DNA from 2 places in the Kribbella sp. NPDC004138 genome. Region 1 is predicted to be linked to the other one. Evidence: riboswitches for the same ligand, from Rfam matches in the RefSeq annotation. Region 1 holds a riboswitch; the other holds the start of a gene.
The links. Region 1 has a riboswitch for cobalamin ahead of cobN (cobaltochelatase subunit CobN). Riboswitches for the same ligand answer to the same signal wherever they lie in the genome.
Positions count from the first base shown of each region.

Region 1 (5,773 bases):
CGTCGACCACACCCGCGGTCGCGTCGTACCCGAACAGGTAGTCGACCGTCGCGGCCATCTCGAACGCGCCCTTGTACCCGTGCCGCCGCATCGCGGCCATCCACCGCGGGTTCACCACGCGGGCCCGGAAGACCCGCTTGGCCTCCTCCTCGAGCGTCCGGGTCTTCACCTGCGCGGGGACCGCGGAGTCGCCGACGTACGCCTTCGGGTTGGCGCCGGTGAGGTGCCGGACCATCGCGACCATGCCGCCGTGGTACTGGAAGTAGTCGTCGGAGTCCATGATGTCGTGCTCGCGGGTGTCCGCGTTCTTCGCCGCCACCTGGATCCGGGCGTACGCGCGCTCCATCGAGCCGCGGGCCTCGGCGCCGTCCAGGTCCTTGCCGTACGCGTACCCGCCCCACACCGCGTAAACCTCGGCCAGCTCGGCGTCGGTGCGCCAGTTCCGGGCGTCGACGAGCGGCAGCAGGCCGGCGCCGTACGACCCGGGCTTGGAGCCGAACACGCGGGCCGTCGCCTGCCGTACGTCGTTGCCCGCCGCAACATCGGTGTCCACGTGCGCCTTGAGGAAGTTGTCCGCCGGCGACTCGTCGAGGGCGGCGACCGTACGGACCGCCTCGTCGAGCAGCGCGACGACATGCGGGAAGGCGTCCCGGAAGAAGCCGGAGATCCGGATCGTCACGTCGATCCGCGGCCGGCCGAGCTCCTCCAGGCCGACCACCTCGAAGCTCGTGACGCGACGGGACGCGTCGTCCCAGACCGGCCGGCAGCCGAGCAGCCAGAGCACCTCGGCGAGGTCGTCGCCCTGCGTGCGCATCGCCGACGTACCCCAGACGGTGAGGCCCACGGACCGCGGCCATTCCCCGGTCTCGGCCTGGTGCCGCGCCAGCAGCGAGTCGGCCAGCGCGACCCCGACGTCCCAGGCGTTACGGCTCGGGATCGCCTTCGGGTCCACCGCGTAGAAGTTGCGCCCGGTCGGCAGCACGTTGACGAGCCCGCGCGTGGGCGACCCCGAAGGCCCGGCCTCCACGAACCGCCCGTCCAGCGCCCGCAGCACGTTCCCCAGCTCGTCCGGCGTCCGCGCGAGCCGCGGAACAACTTCGGTCGCTGCAAAGGTCAGCGACGCCTCGACCTCGGGACAGTCCCGGGCCAGCACCTCGGCGACCACCACCGGAACCTTCGTCGCGTCCCAGCTCAGCGTTTCCATCCCGAGCACCAGCTTCCGCGCGACAGCCTCCAGGATGTCCACCCCGTCGGCCCCGGTCACCGCCGGCAGGTCCGCGAGGGTGGCCAGATCGGTCAGGTCGGCCGCCGGCCCCGGGTTGGCCAGCAACTCGGCCTCGTCCACTCCGAAAGCCGACCCCAGAGCAGCCCGCAGCCCCGGAATCGAGTACGACCCACCCCACAACTGCCGAGCCCGCAGTACGGCGAGCACCAGGTTGACCCGCGCCTCACCCACCGGCGCACCACCCAGCACATGCAGCCCGTCGCGGATCTGCACGTCCTTGATCTCGCACAGATACCCGTCCAGATGCAGCACGAACTCGTCGAAGTCGTCGTCCTCCGGCTTCTCCGCGGTGTGCAGGTCGTGGTGCAACTGCGCCGCCTGGATCAGCGTCCAGATCTGCGCCCGCAGCGTCGGCACCTTCTCCGGGTCGAGCGCCTGCACCGTCGCGTACTCGTCGAGCAGGTACTCCAGCTTCGCCATGTCGCCGTACGTCTCGGCCCGCGCCATCGGCGGCACCAGGTGGTCGACGACCGTCGCGTGCGCCCGCCGCTTCGCCTGCGTCCCCTCGCCGGGGTCGTTGACGATGAACGGGTAGATCATCGGCAGGTTCCCGAGCACAGCGTCCGGCGCACAACCGGCCGCCATCCCGATCCCCTTGCCCGGCAGCCATTCCAGCGTGCCGTGCTTCCCGAGGTGTACGACGGCCTGCGCGCCGAACCCGCCCTGGTCGGCCGGCGCCTCCAGCCAGCGGTACGCGGCGAGGTAGTGGTGCGACGGCGCCATGTCCGGATCGTGGTAGATCGCCACCGGGTTCTCGCCGAAGCCGCGCGGCGGCTGGATCATCAGCACGACGTTCCCGAACCGCAACGCGGCCAGCGCGATCGCGGGCTCCGCGCCGGACGTGTCGACGTACAGCTCCCCCGGTGCCTCCCCCCACGCCTCGGTCATTGCCGTCCGCAACGACTCGGGCACGCCGCCGAACCAGCGGGCGTACGTGGACGCCGGAACCTTGGCGACCGCGTTGGCGAGCTGCTCGTCGGTCAGCCAGTCGACGTCGTGGCCGCCCGCCGCGATCAGCCGGTGGATCAGCCCGTCGCCTTCGAGCTCGCCGACGTCGAGGCCGCCCAGGTCGTACCCGGCCTCTTGCAGCTGCCCGAGCAGCACGACCGCCGACGCCGGCGTGTCCAGCCCGACGGCGTTCCCGATCCGGGCGTGCTTGGTCGGGTACGACGACAGCACCAGCGCGATCCGCTTCTCGGCTGCGGGTATGTGCCGCAGCCGGGCGTGCGCGACCGCGATACCGGCCAGCCGCGCGCACCGCTCCGCATCCGGCGCGTACCGGGCCAGGCCGTCGGCGTCGTACGACTTGAACGAGAACGGGATCGTGATCAGCCGCCCGTCGAACTCCGGGATCGCCACCTGCGTCGCCGCGTCCAGCGGGCTGACGGCCGCATCGCTGTCCACCCACTGCTCGCGCGTCGACGTCAGCGCCAGGCCCTGGATCAACGGAATGTCGAGCGAGGCCAGCGCACCGGCGTCCCACGCGTCGTCCGAGCCGCCCGCGCTCGCGTCGGCCGCGACCGATCCGCCGGCCGCGAGCAGCGTCGTCACGAGTACGTCGCACTTGCGCAGCAACTCGAACAACCCGGCGTTGTCGGGCGACGTCGGGTCGAGCCCGCGGAGCGTCCCGCAGTACACGGGCAGCGGCTGGGCGCCGGCCGCGTCGACCGCGGCCGCGAGCGCGTCCACGAAGGCGGTGTTCCCGGAGATCTCGTGTGCGCGGTAGTACACGATGCCGACCACCGGACGCCCGTCCTCGGCGTACGTCCCGCGCACGCCGTACGCCGGGAGCGCGCGCGGCGGCTCGAACTCGTCGCCGGTCAGCAGCAGCGTGTCCCGCAGGAAGCCGGCCAGGTTGCGGAGGTTGTCCGCGCCACCCTCGCGAAGGTAGGCCAGCGCCTCGGTGACCGCCCCGGCCGGGACGGTCGACAGCGACATCAGCTCCGCGTCCGGCGCGGCCTCACCGCTGACCACCACCGTGGGCTTCCCCGAGGCGAGCACAGCGTCGAGCCCGTCCTCCCACGCCCGCCGCCCGCCCAGCAGCCGCACCACAACCACATCAGCGGCGCCGAGCAGCGGACCCAGTTCGGTGAGCCCCAGCCTGGCCGGGTTGGCGACGTTCCAGCCGGCACCCGCCTCTGCTGCAGCCAGCAGATCGGTGTCAGCGGTCGAAAGCAGCAGAAGATTCGCAGCCACGCGCACAGTCCTTCCCGGGATGTCCACGTCCCGACCGGAGGTACGACGGCGGCAGTTCCTGACTCCCCCCAGAACGCGGGGTCACAGTGGCGGGACCGTCCCGGACTCACACCGGGTTCCTGCAGATGCCGTCGAATGACGCCGCGACTCTATCCGACCCAGCTCGGTCTGTGGGTCTGAGAGGATGCGGTCCAGATCACCTCGCGAAAGCGGCCACCGATGACCTCCTGGCGTAACACTGCCTCTGCCGAGGCACAGCAAACGCTCGACGACCTGTTCGACACCGCCGTCCAACTGGCGGTTGAGCACCTGGTCAAGCGCGGCGGCTTTCTGCCGTTCGCCGTCAGCGCGGCAGACGGTGAGCCGATCTCGATCGAGATGCTCGGCGAGAAGGCCGACGCACGCCGGACGATCGACTTGCTCTGGGACAGTCTGCGGGCGAGGCGGGACGATCTGATGGCGGCTGCGGTGGTCGCGGATGTGCGGCTCGGCGGCGATGGGTGGCCCGACGGCATTCAGGTGGAGGCCGAGCACCGGGACGGGATCGTGTTGAGCATCGTCGCGCCGTACCGTCGGCGGCGCCTTCGACGCGACGTCGAACTCGAGGAGTTCGGTCTCGCCGAAGGTCAGCGCCGGCTTTGGTGAGCTCTATCTGTGCATCGCGTAGTGGGCGGCCAGGAGGTCGGTGCCCCAGTCGTTGCGGACGTCGCGCCAGACCGAGTGGATGTGGTTGGCGTTGTCCTGGGTGTTGTCGTACTCGGCGAGGAACGTGGGACCCGCGATCGAGTAGTAGTGGCGGTGGCCGGTGCCGGGCTGGGTTTCGCCGGCCCAGGCGAACGTCAGGCGTTCGATGCCGTGCTCGGTGATGTCCTGCCAGGTCTGCAGGCCGATCGGCCCGGCGGCGCGGCCGACGTACTGGCCGATGAGGAGGCTGAGGAGCTGGCGCTGGTCCTCGGTCATGTCGCCGTACGCGAGGCCGCGGTGCAGGAGTGACGCGTCGGCCACCGGGTCGTGCCGGGTCAGGATGTCGTCGGGCGCGTCCGGAGAGACCAGCGCGACCTCCAGCTGTCCCGGCTCTAGTGCGTGCAGCAGCTGGAAGCCCAGGTCCTGCTCCGTGGCCAGAAACCGCCGCCCTGCCTGTGGCCCGGTCAGCACCTCGGCCGGGTTCGACCCGAGGAACTGTGGTGTGAACGCGATCGCTCCGTCCACGACCGTCACGTGCAGTGCCAGGTGGTGACCGTTCAGCCGCCAGGCCCACGGCTCCGTGCCGTTCGGGTCCCCGAGCACGCGCAGGAAGTACCGGTCGGCGACGGTCGCGCCTTCCCACTCCCCCGACGGCGGCAGGTCCGGCAGCCCGCGGACCACGATCTCGGCGTCCAGAACCGCCCAGACGTCGGCCGTACCGCGCTCGCTGCACCCGGTCGCGACCAGCCGCTCCACGAGTTTCTGCTGCGCCGGCGTCAGCTCGGTCAGGGCAAGGCCCGGCACAGGTCCCGGCAGGTACGTCCACTGCTTGTGGTCCGGGGTGTCGAAGGGTGCGCGGATCTTGCCGGCCTGGTCCGGTGTCAGGCTCGCCAGCAACTCGAGAACCGTGTCCCGCGTCTGCGCTACAACCATGCCGATCGCTCCCGTTCCGTCGGTTCGTAGGTGGTCCACTGTTCGAACGGCCGGTCCAGCTTGTACCGGAAATCCGGCTGCCGCAGCAGGACGCGTGTTTCGGCGTTCCCCGGGTTCCGCAGCGACTCGAAGAACCGCACCGACCAATGGAACCACCGCATACAGAACAGCCGCATGGTCAGGCCGTGCGAGACCAGCAGCACGTTGCGCGGGGCGTCCGCGCTCTCGAAGTCGCGGTGCATGGTCTCCAGGAACGTCGACACCCGGTCGTACACGTCCGACCCCGACTCACCGTGGGTGAACCGGTAGAAGAAGTGCCCGAACGAGTCGCGGAGCTTCTCCTGCCGCTCGATGTCCTCGGTGTCCTGGAGGTTCGCCCAGTCCTGCTCCCGCAGCCGCGGCTCCTCCCGCGGCAGCTCGATCAGGTCGTCCAACCCGAGCGAGTCGAGCGTCTGCCGGGCGCGCAGGTACGGCGAGACGTACACGCGGACCGGCTCGTTCTCGAACAGCTCCCGCAGCTCCCGCCCCGCCTTGGCGGCCTGCTCATGGCCCACCGGGGTCAACGGGACCGCATGGTCGGGGGTCCGCTCGTAGACCGTCTTGTCCAGGTTCGCCTCGGACTCGCCGTGCCGGATCAACGCGATCCGCACCGGCCGGCGGCTCAGATCCATCGCT
Region 1 covers NZ_JBSGFZ010000005.1:258,193-263,965, forward strand. The annotation lists gene cobN (cobaltochelatase subunit CobN) at 1-3,481, opposite strand, end outside; cobalamin riboswitch at 3,515-3,642, opposite strand; gene ACWEOO_RS09110 (hypothetical protein) at 3,701-4,126, shown strand; gene ACWEOO_RS09115 (DUF3500 domain-containing protein) at 4,130-5,098, opposite strand; gene ACWEOO_RS09120 (histidine phosphatase family protein) at 5,089-5,769, opposite strand; gene ACWEOO_RS09125 (cobalamin biosynthesis protein) at 5,760-5,773, opposite strand, start outside.

Region 2 (5,773 bases), on a different contig from region 1:
AGTTGCCCGAGTGGTGCGAGAGGTTGACCGCCGCGAGCGGGCGTACGTCGACGTGGCGCAGCGACTCCGCCGGCGCGTCCACGACGTACAGGACGATCGCGCGGACGATCGCCGGGTGGACGACCACGACCGCCGAGCCGTGGTCCCGCGCCGCGACGTCGCCCAGCCAGTCGGCGACCCTGGCGATCACGTCGTTCTCGGTTTCGCCGTTCGGTGTCGCGGTGTGCGGCCGATCCAGCCACGCCGCAACGCCCGACGGATCGGACGCGAGCAATTCCTCCAGCCCGCGTCCGGCCCAGTCGCCGTATTCGCGATCGCGCAACGCCGGCTCCACCACCGGGTCGAGCCCGAGCGCCGCCGCCGTGCGTACGGCGGCCCGCTCCGGACCGGCGTACGCCGCATCCGCGGCCACTTTCAACTCGCGCGCCGTCTCGACACTCGCCCGATCCGGCTCGGCGTCACCACCGAGCACGAGTCCACGCAGCGCAGGCGTCAAGGCGTGCGCGACCAAGGTCAACCCCGTCACATCGCTACCTTTTCTCGGGCCGGCCGGCGGTCCACCGCGACCGCATACCCGAGTCCGAGCAGGAGCCACAGCGTCGCCTGCGTACCGAGCGAGGCGAACCGGAACTGCCACAGCAGCGTAGCGGGGAACGACTCCGGAACCTCGTTGATCCGCGGCAGAATCAGGTACGCCGCCACGACGGTGACGACCAGCCCGGCGACACCGCCCGCGAGCCGGGCGACCTCGCCGTACCGCGCCGCCCACCGGGACAGCGCGACACCGGCCCAGACCGCCAGCAGGCCGATCACCAGCGTCAGCAGATACGTGACGGTCCGCTTGGTGATCGTCTCCGGATCACCGACCGCGGGCGGGTTCGGCGGGTACTTGAGGAACGGGACCAGTACGACGCCGACGAAACCGGCCGCGGCGAGTCCGAGCGCGGCGTACGCGTCGTTGCCGGTGCCGAGCTTGCGGCGCAGCAGCGTGTACGCGACGGCGAACAGACCGCCGAGCGCCACGCCGTACAAGCTGGTCGCGAGGAACAGACCGGCCTTCTGGCCTTCGCGGCTGACCAGCGGTTCTTCCCCGTGGTCGTCGCCGTGCTCATGGGCCTGGTCATGGTCATGGGAGTGCGCGGCACCGGCCTCTTCGATCGCGATCGCCGCGTCGACACGCGACTCGCCCAGCGCGTAGGCGAACGATCCGGCCAGCAGGCCGGCGAAGAGTCCGACGATCAGTCCGCGCACCAGGAGCTGTCCGAAGGTGCGCATCTGATCTAGTGGCAGGGCACGCCGAGCAGATGCCGACCGTCGTGCATCAGCTCGTGCAGGAACATCCCCGAACGAGACACCGCACCCTGGTCGAACCCGACCAGATACGCGAGCAGCAACATCAGGCCGACGCTGAGCAGCGCGACGGCGAGGAGCCTGGGAGAAAGAGCCGGTACGGCGACCGAGCGGGCAGGAGCTGCCATCTGAACTGAACCTCCTGGGGAAGTGCGCGTCCCCTTCGAAAGGCTGCGATGCCCGAGCGTCCTGACTTACGAGCCGAAACTCGATCACAGTGGCGCGGCCGCGCCGGATTCGCACCGGCTTCCCTCATGGCACCGCAGGTTGACCCTCGAACCGTAAGGTCCCCACCAACCCCCGGTCAACGCACCCCGGCGCGCCGGTGACCAATCCCACCTGCGCACCCCGGGGCCACGCGGCGCAGGTACGACCAGCCACGCGTTCCGGCCGGGGTCGTCGAGTCGTGGAGATTGGCGGTGAGAACGGACCGATATCCACGACTCGGCGCAGGGCCCGGGAGCCAAACGCCACGACTCGGGGTCGAAGGCCGCGACCAGCCAGAAGCCGACTCGACACCCGCGCCAAGCGGGGCGGGTCGGAGCGCGCGAAGCAAGTGCGCTGAGGGGCCCCGTGACGAAGTAAGCACCTGCGGAGTGCGGGTGGGGCGGCTTATCCTGAGCGGCATGCCGTCCGCTCATCATCTGGTCGCGTTTGCGATCACCGCGCTGATCATCATCGTCGTGCCGGGCCCCAGTGTGCTGTTCATCGTCGGTCGCGCCTTGGCGGTCGGGCGGCGGGAAGCCGTGTTGACGATGGTGGGGAACACGCTCGGCGCCGCGATTCTGCTCGGGGCGGTGTCGCTCGGGCTGGGGACGTTGATTGCGGCGAGCGCGGTCGCGCTCACGGTGGTGAAGCTGGCGGGTGCGGCGTACCTGATCTATCTCGGCGTGCAGGCGTTCCGGTCGCGGAAGTCGCTGGTCGAGGCGATGCGGGGTACGGCGAAGCCGAGCACGACGCGTCGGACGATCCGGCAGGGGTTCCTGGTCGGGGTGACGAACGCAAAGACGGCGGTGTTCTTCGCGGCGGTGCTGCCGCAGTTCGTGGACAAGGGCGCGGCTGCGCCGGCGTGGGCTCAGATCCTGGTGCTCGGCACGATCTTCATCCTGATCGCGCTCTGCTCGGACAGTGTCTGGGCGTTCGTGGCCGGTACGGCGCGGGAGTGGTTCGCGCGGTCGCCGCGCCGGCTCGAGCTCGTCGGCGGCACCGGCGGCCTGATGATCATCGGCCTCGGCGCCAGCATCGCGGTCACCGGCTCGAAGGAATAGCCGTACGCCGTCCTGCCGGGACGCCGAGCAGTGCGAGCAGCGCCGGGAGACCGAATGCGACCAGGTACGCCGTCATCGCGGAATGTGGCTCCAGCGCCGCGAACAACGACCCGCCGATCGCGAGGATCGTTGCGGTCGACAACGAGTCGCTGAGCTGCAGGGCCGAGCTGTTGGCGCCCTGCTCGTCGCGCTCGGAGTACTCCAGCACCAGCACGGACAGCGTCGGGAACACGGTCCCCATCCCGAGGCCGGTCAGGCTCCAGCCGAGGATGCCGACCAGCACCGGTACGTGCGGGTCGAGCGTCAGCGCCGCGGTCACGATGCCGAGCAGGATCGCGAGCATGCCCGCCTGCAGGAAGACCGCGTGTGAGAACGGCTGGTTCGGCCGGCCGCGGTACCACGACGCAGCGCTCCAGCTCAGCGCGCTGACCGTCAGGACGAGTCCGGCGAGCGCCGGCGACAGGCCGCGTTCGCGGGTGAGCATCAACGGCAGGAACACCTCGGCGCCGAACCCGGCCGCCGCGACGAGACCGCGCAGCGCGATCACCGACGGCAGCCCGCGCCCGAAGGCGAAGGTCCCGGACGGCAGCAGCCGCGGACCGAACGCGATCACCCCGGCCAGACCGATCGCCAGCAGTGCCAGCTGTACGGCGCCACGCTGCTGCCCGCCGTAGTGCAGCAGGCCGACACCGACCGCGGCCGCGATCGCCCACAGCGCCCGCTTGTCCCACAGCTTCCCCTGCCGTACGTCGTACGCGCTGCCGCGGGCCAGGCCGGGACGCATCACGAGTGCGGCCGGGACCGCGATCACCGGGACGGCCAGGAAGACGAGCCGCCAACTGGTGTGTTCGACGATCAGCCCGGCGATCGCGGGCCCGACGAGCGACGGTACGACCCAGCCGGTCGCGAACGCGGCGAAGATCCGCGGGCGGAGACGCGCCGGGTACAGCTGCCCGACGACGACGTACAGCGCGACCGTGAGCAGGCCGGAGCCGAAGCCCTGGATGATCCGGCCCGCGACCAGGATCTCCATCGAGGGTGCCAGGCCGGCGATCAGCAGGCCGGCCAGGAACCACGCCGTACCGTGCCAGAGCGGACGGGTCGGGCCTTTCAGGTCGCTCCAGGTGCCGGAGACGACCATCGCGACCACGCCGGAGGCGAGCGGTCCGCCGAACGCGAGCGCGTACAGGCTGAGGCCGTCCAGCGCTTGCGCGACGGTCGGCATCGCGGTCGCGACCGCCAGGGACTCGAACGCGACCAGGGTGATCAGCGCGACCATCCCGACGGTCAGGGCGCGGTACCGCGGTGAAAGGACGCCGCCGATCTCAGCGGCCGGCTCGGCAGTGATGGTCATGACGACGACCATCGCTGTTCAAGTGCACTTTAAGTCAACTAGAGAATCGCGGCGAGCACGAGCGCGAGGATCGGCGGCACGGCCTGGGTCGCGGCGGCGCGCAGCATCCGCCGGTCGGAGGCGAGCAGGACGATGCCGGCGCCGGCCATGCACGCGCACGCGAAGAGCGCGATGGCGTGGCCCTTGTCGCCGCCCCAGATCAGGCCGCCGAGCGCACCGATCGCCAGGAACAGGTTGTAGAAGCCCTGGTTGAACGCCCACGGCCGGGCCGCCTCCACCTCGCTGTCCTTCACCAGGAACCGGCGGTAGGTGCTGGGCTTGCGGAACAGCACGCTTTCCAGGGCGAACACGACCACATGGAACACACCGGCCACGACGACGAAGACCTGCGCGACGACGCTCATGGCGGGAAACGTACCGCTACGCCCGCCAATCCGTGGCGAAGGCGCGCGCTGGGTTGTTCCGGAACACGGCGTCCGCGAGGTCAGCGCCGAAGTAGTGCGTGATCCGCGGCCTGAGGTGGGTCAGCAGGTACGGCATCCCCGGCCCTTCGGCGGTCGACCGGGCGCGCGCCGTGGTGGTGTCACCGCCGAGCAGCAGGCGGTCCGCGTACCCGGCGTCGATCAGCGCGGCGAGGCAGTCGGTCAGCCGCGGATCGGTCGCGTTGTTGGCCCGCGACGGCCCGTCGAACGCCAGCCAGGCGCCGCGCTCCGCCAGCTCGAGATGCCCACGATGATCGGGGAACCGGTTGAGGTGCCCGAGGATCACCGCACCCGGATGCACGCCGAGCGTGTCGACGAGCAGATCGAGTACGGCGTCCGCGGCCGACCCGAGCTCGTGGTGGACGGCGATCGGCGCGTTCGTCGCGTGATGGGCCTCCGCCGCGGCCCGCATCACGAGCTCGGCGTGCGCGTCGAGTACGTGGAAGCCGCCGGCCACCTTGATCAGCCCGGCCCGGATCGCGGTGTCGCCGATCCCGTCGGTCAGCTCGCGGACGAAGATCTCGGCCAGCTGGTCGCGGACCTTGTCGACGTACCCGTCCGGGTAGTGCTCGCGGCGGTGCAGGCCGGTCGCGGCGACGATCGAAACCCCGGTGGCGGTGGAGATCCCGGGCAGGAGGCCGGCCCGGCGGTTCAGCCCGTGCGGGGTCCATTGCACGATCGCCTGGCCGCCGGCGTCCGCGAACGCGCGCACCTCGGCGATCGCCGCCGCCTCGTCGTCCAGCTCCTGCCCCGGGATCAGGGCCGACCGGAAGAACAGGTGGTCGTGCGAATCGGTCACGCCGAGCGCTTCCGGCACAAGGTCGTTCAGGACCGTACGGATCCGCATCATGGCCTCTCTGTCAGGTCACGGCACCAGCAGTGGAACCGTAACCCGACAGTCGGCTCGACCTCAGGCTGCCTGCTGACCGGCGGGGCGACGACGCCCACGGCGAGAAGACCGACGGCCGGGACCGGCGGCCCGGCCGTTCCCAGCCCGGGTGCCCGCAGAGTCCTTGGCCTGCGCACCCTTGGCGGACGCGCGCTGGGCCGACTCCGGCTTGCGCGACGGCCGCCTGGTGGACTGCCGTGGAGTCGGCTCCTGCTTGGCCGGTGGTTCGACGTACGTGCGTTCGCCGGGCGCCAGCTCGGACAGCAGCGCGTCGCCGGCGGCGAGCTTGGTGACCGTGGGGGCGATGCCGGCCTTGCGGGTCAGGTCCCGGACGTCGCGGACCTGCTCGTCGGTCATCAGCGTGACGACCGTGCCCTCGGCGCCGGCGCGGGCGGTCCGGCCCGAGCGATGCAGGTACGCCTTGTGCTCG
Region 2 covers NZ_JBSGFZ010000017.1:54,899-60,671, reverse strand. The annotation lists gene ACWEOO_RS23845 (histidine phosphatase family protein) at 1-526, opposite strand, end outside; gene ACWEOO_RS23840 (CbtA family protein) at 523-1,275, opposite strand; gene ACWEOO_RS23835 (CbtB domain-containing protein) at 1,281-1,478, opposite strand; adenosylcobalamin (AdoCbl) riboswitch at 1,523-1,615, opposite strand; gene ACWEOO_RS23830 (LysE family translocator) at 1,977-2,618, shown strand; gene ACWEOO_RS23825 (MFS transporter) at 2,599-3,972, opposite strand; gene ACWEOO_RS23820 (DUF1304 domain-containing protein) at 4,011-4,376, opposite strand; gene ACWEOO_RS23815 (phosphotriesterase family protein) at 4,393-5,301, opposite strand; gene ACWEOO_RS23810 (DEAD/DEAH box helicase) at 5,365-5,773, opposite strand, start outside.
Region 2: it holds a riboswitch for cobalamin, as region 1 does, so the genes downstream of both, ACWEOO_RS23835 (CbtB domain-containing protein) here and cobN (cobaltochelatase subunit CobN) in region 1, are expected to answer to the same signal.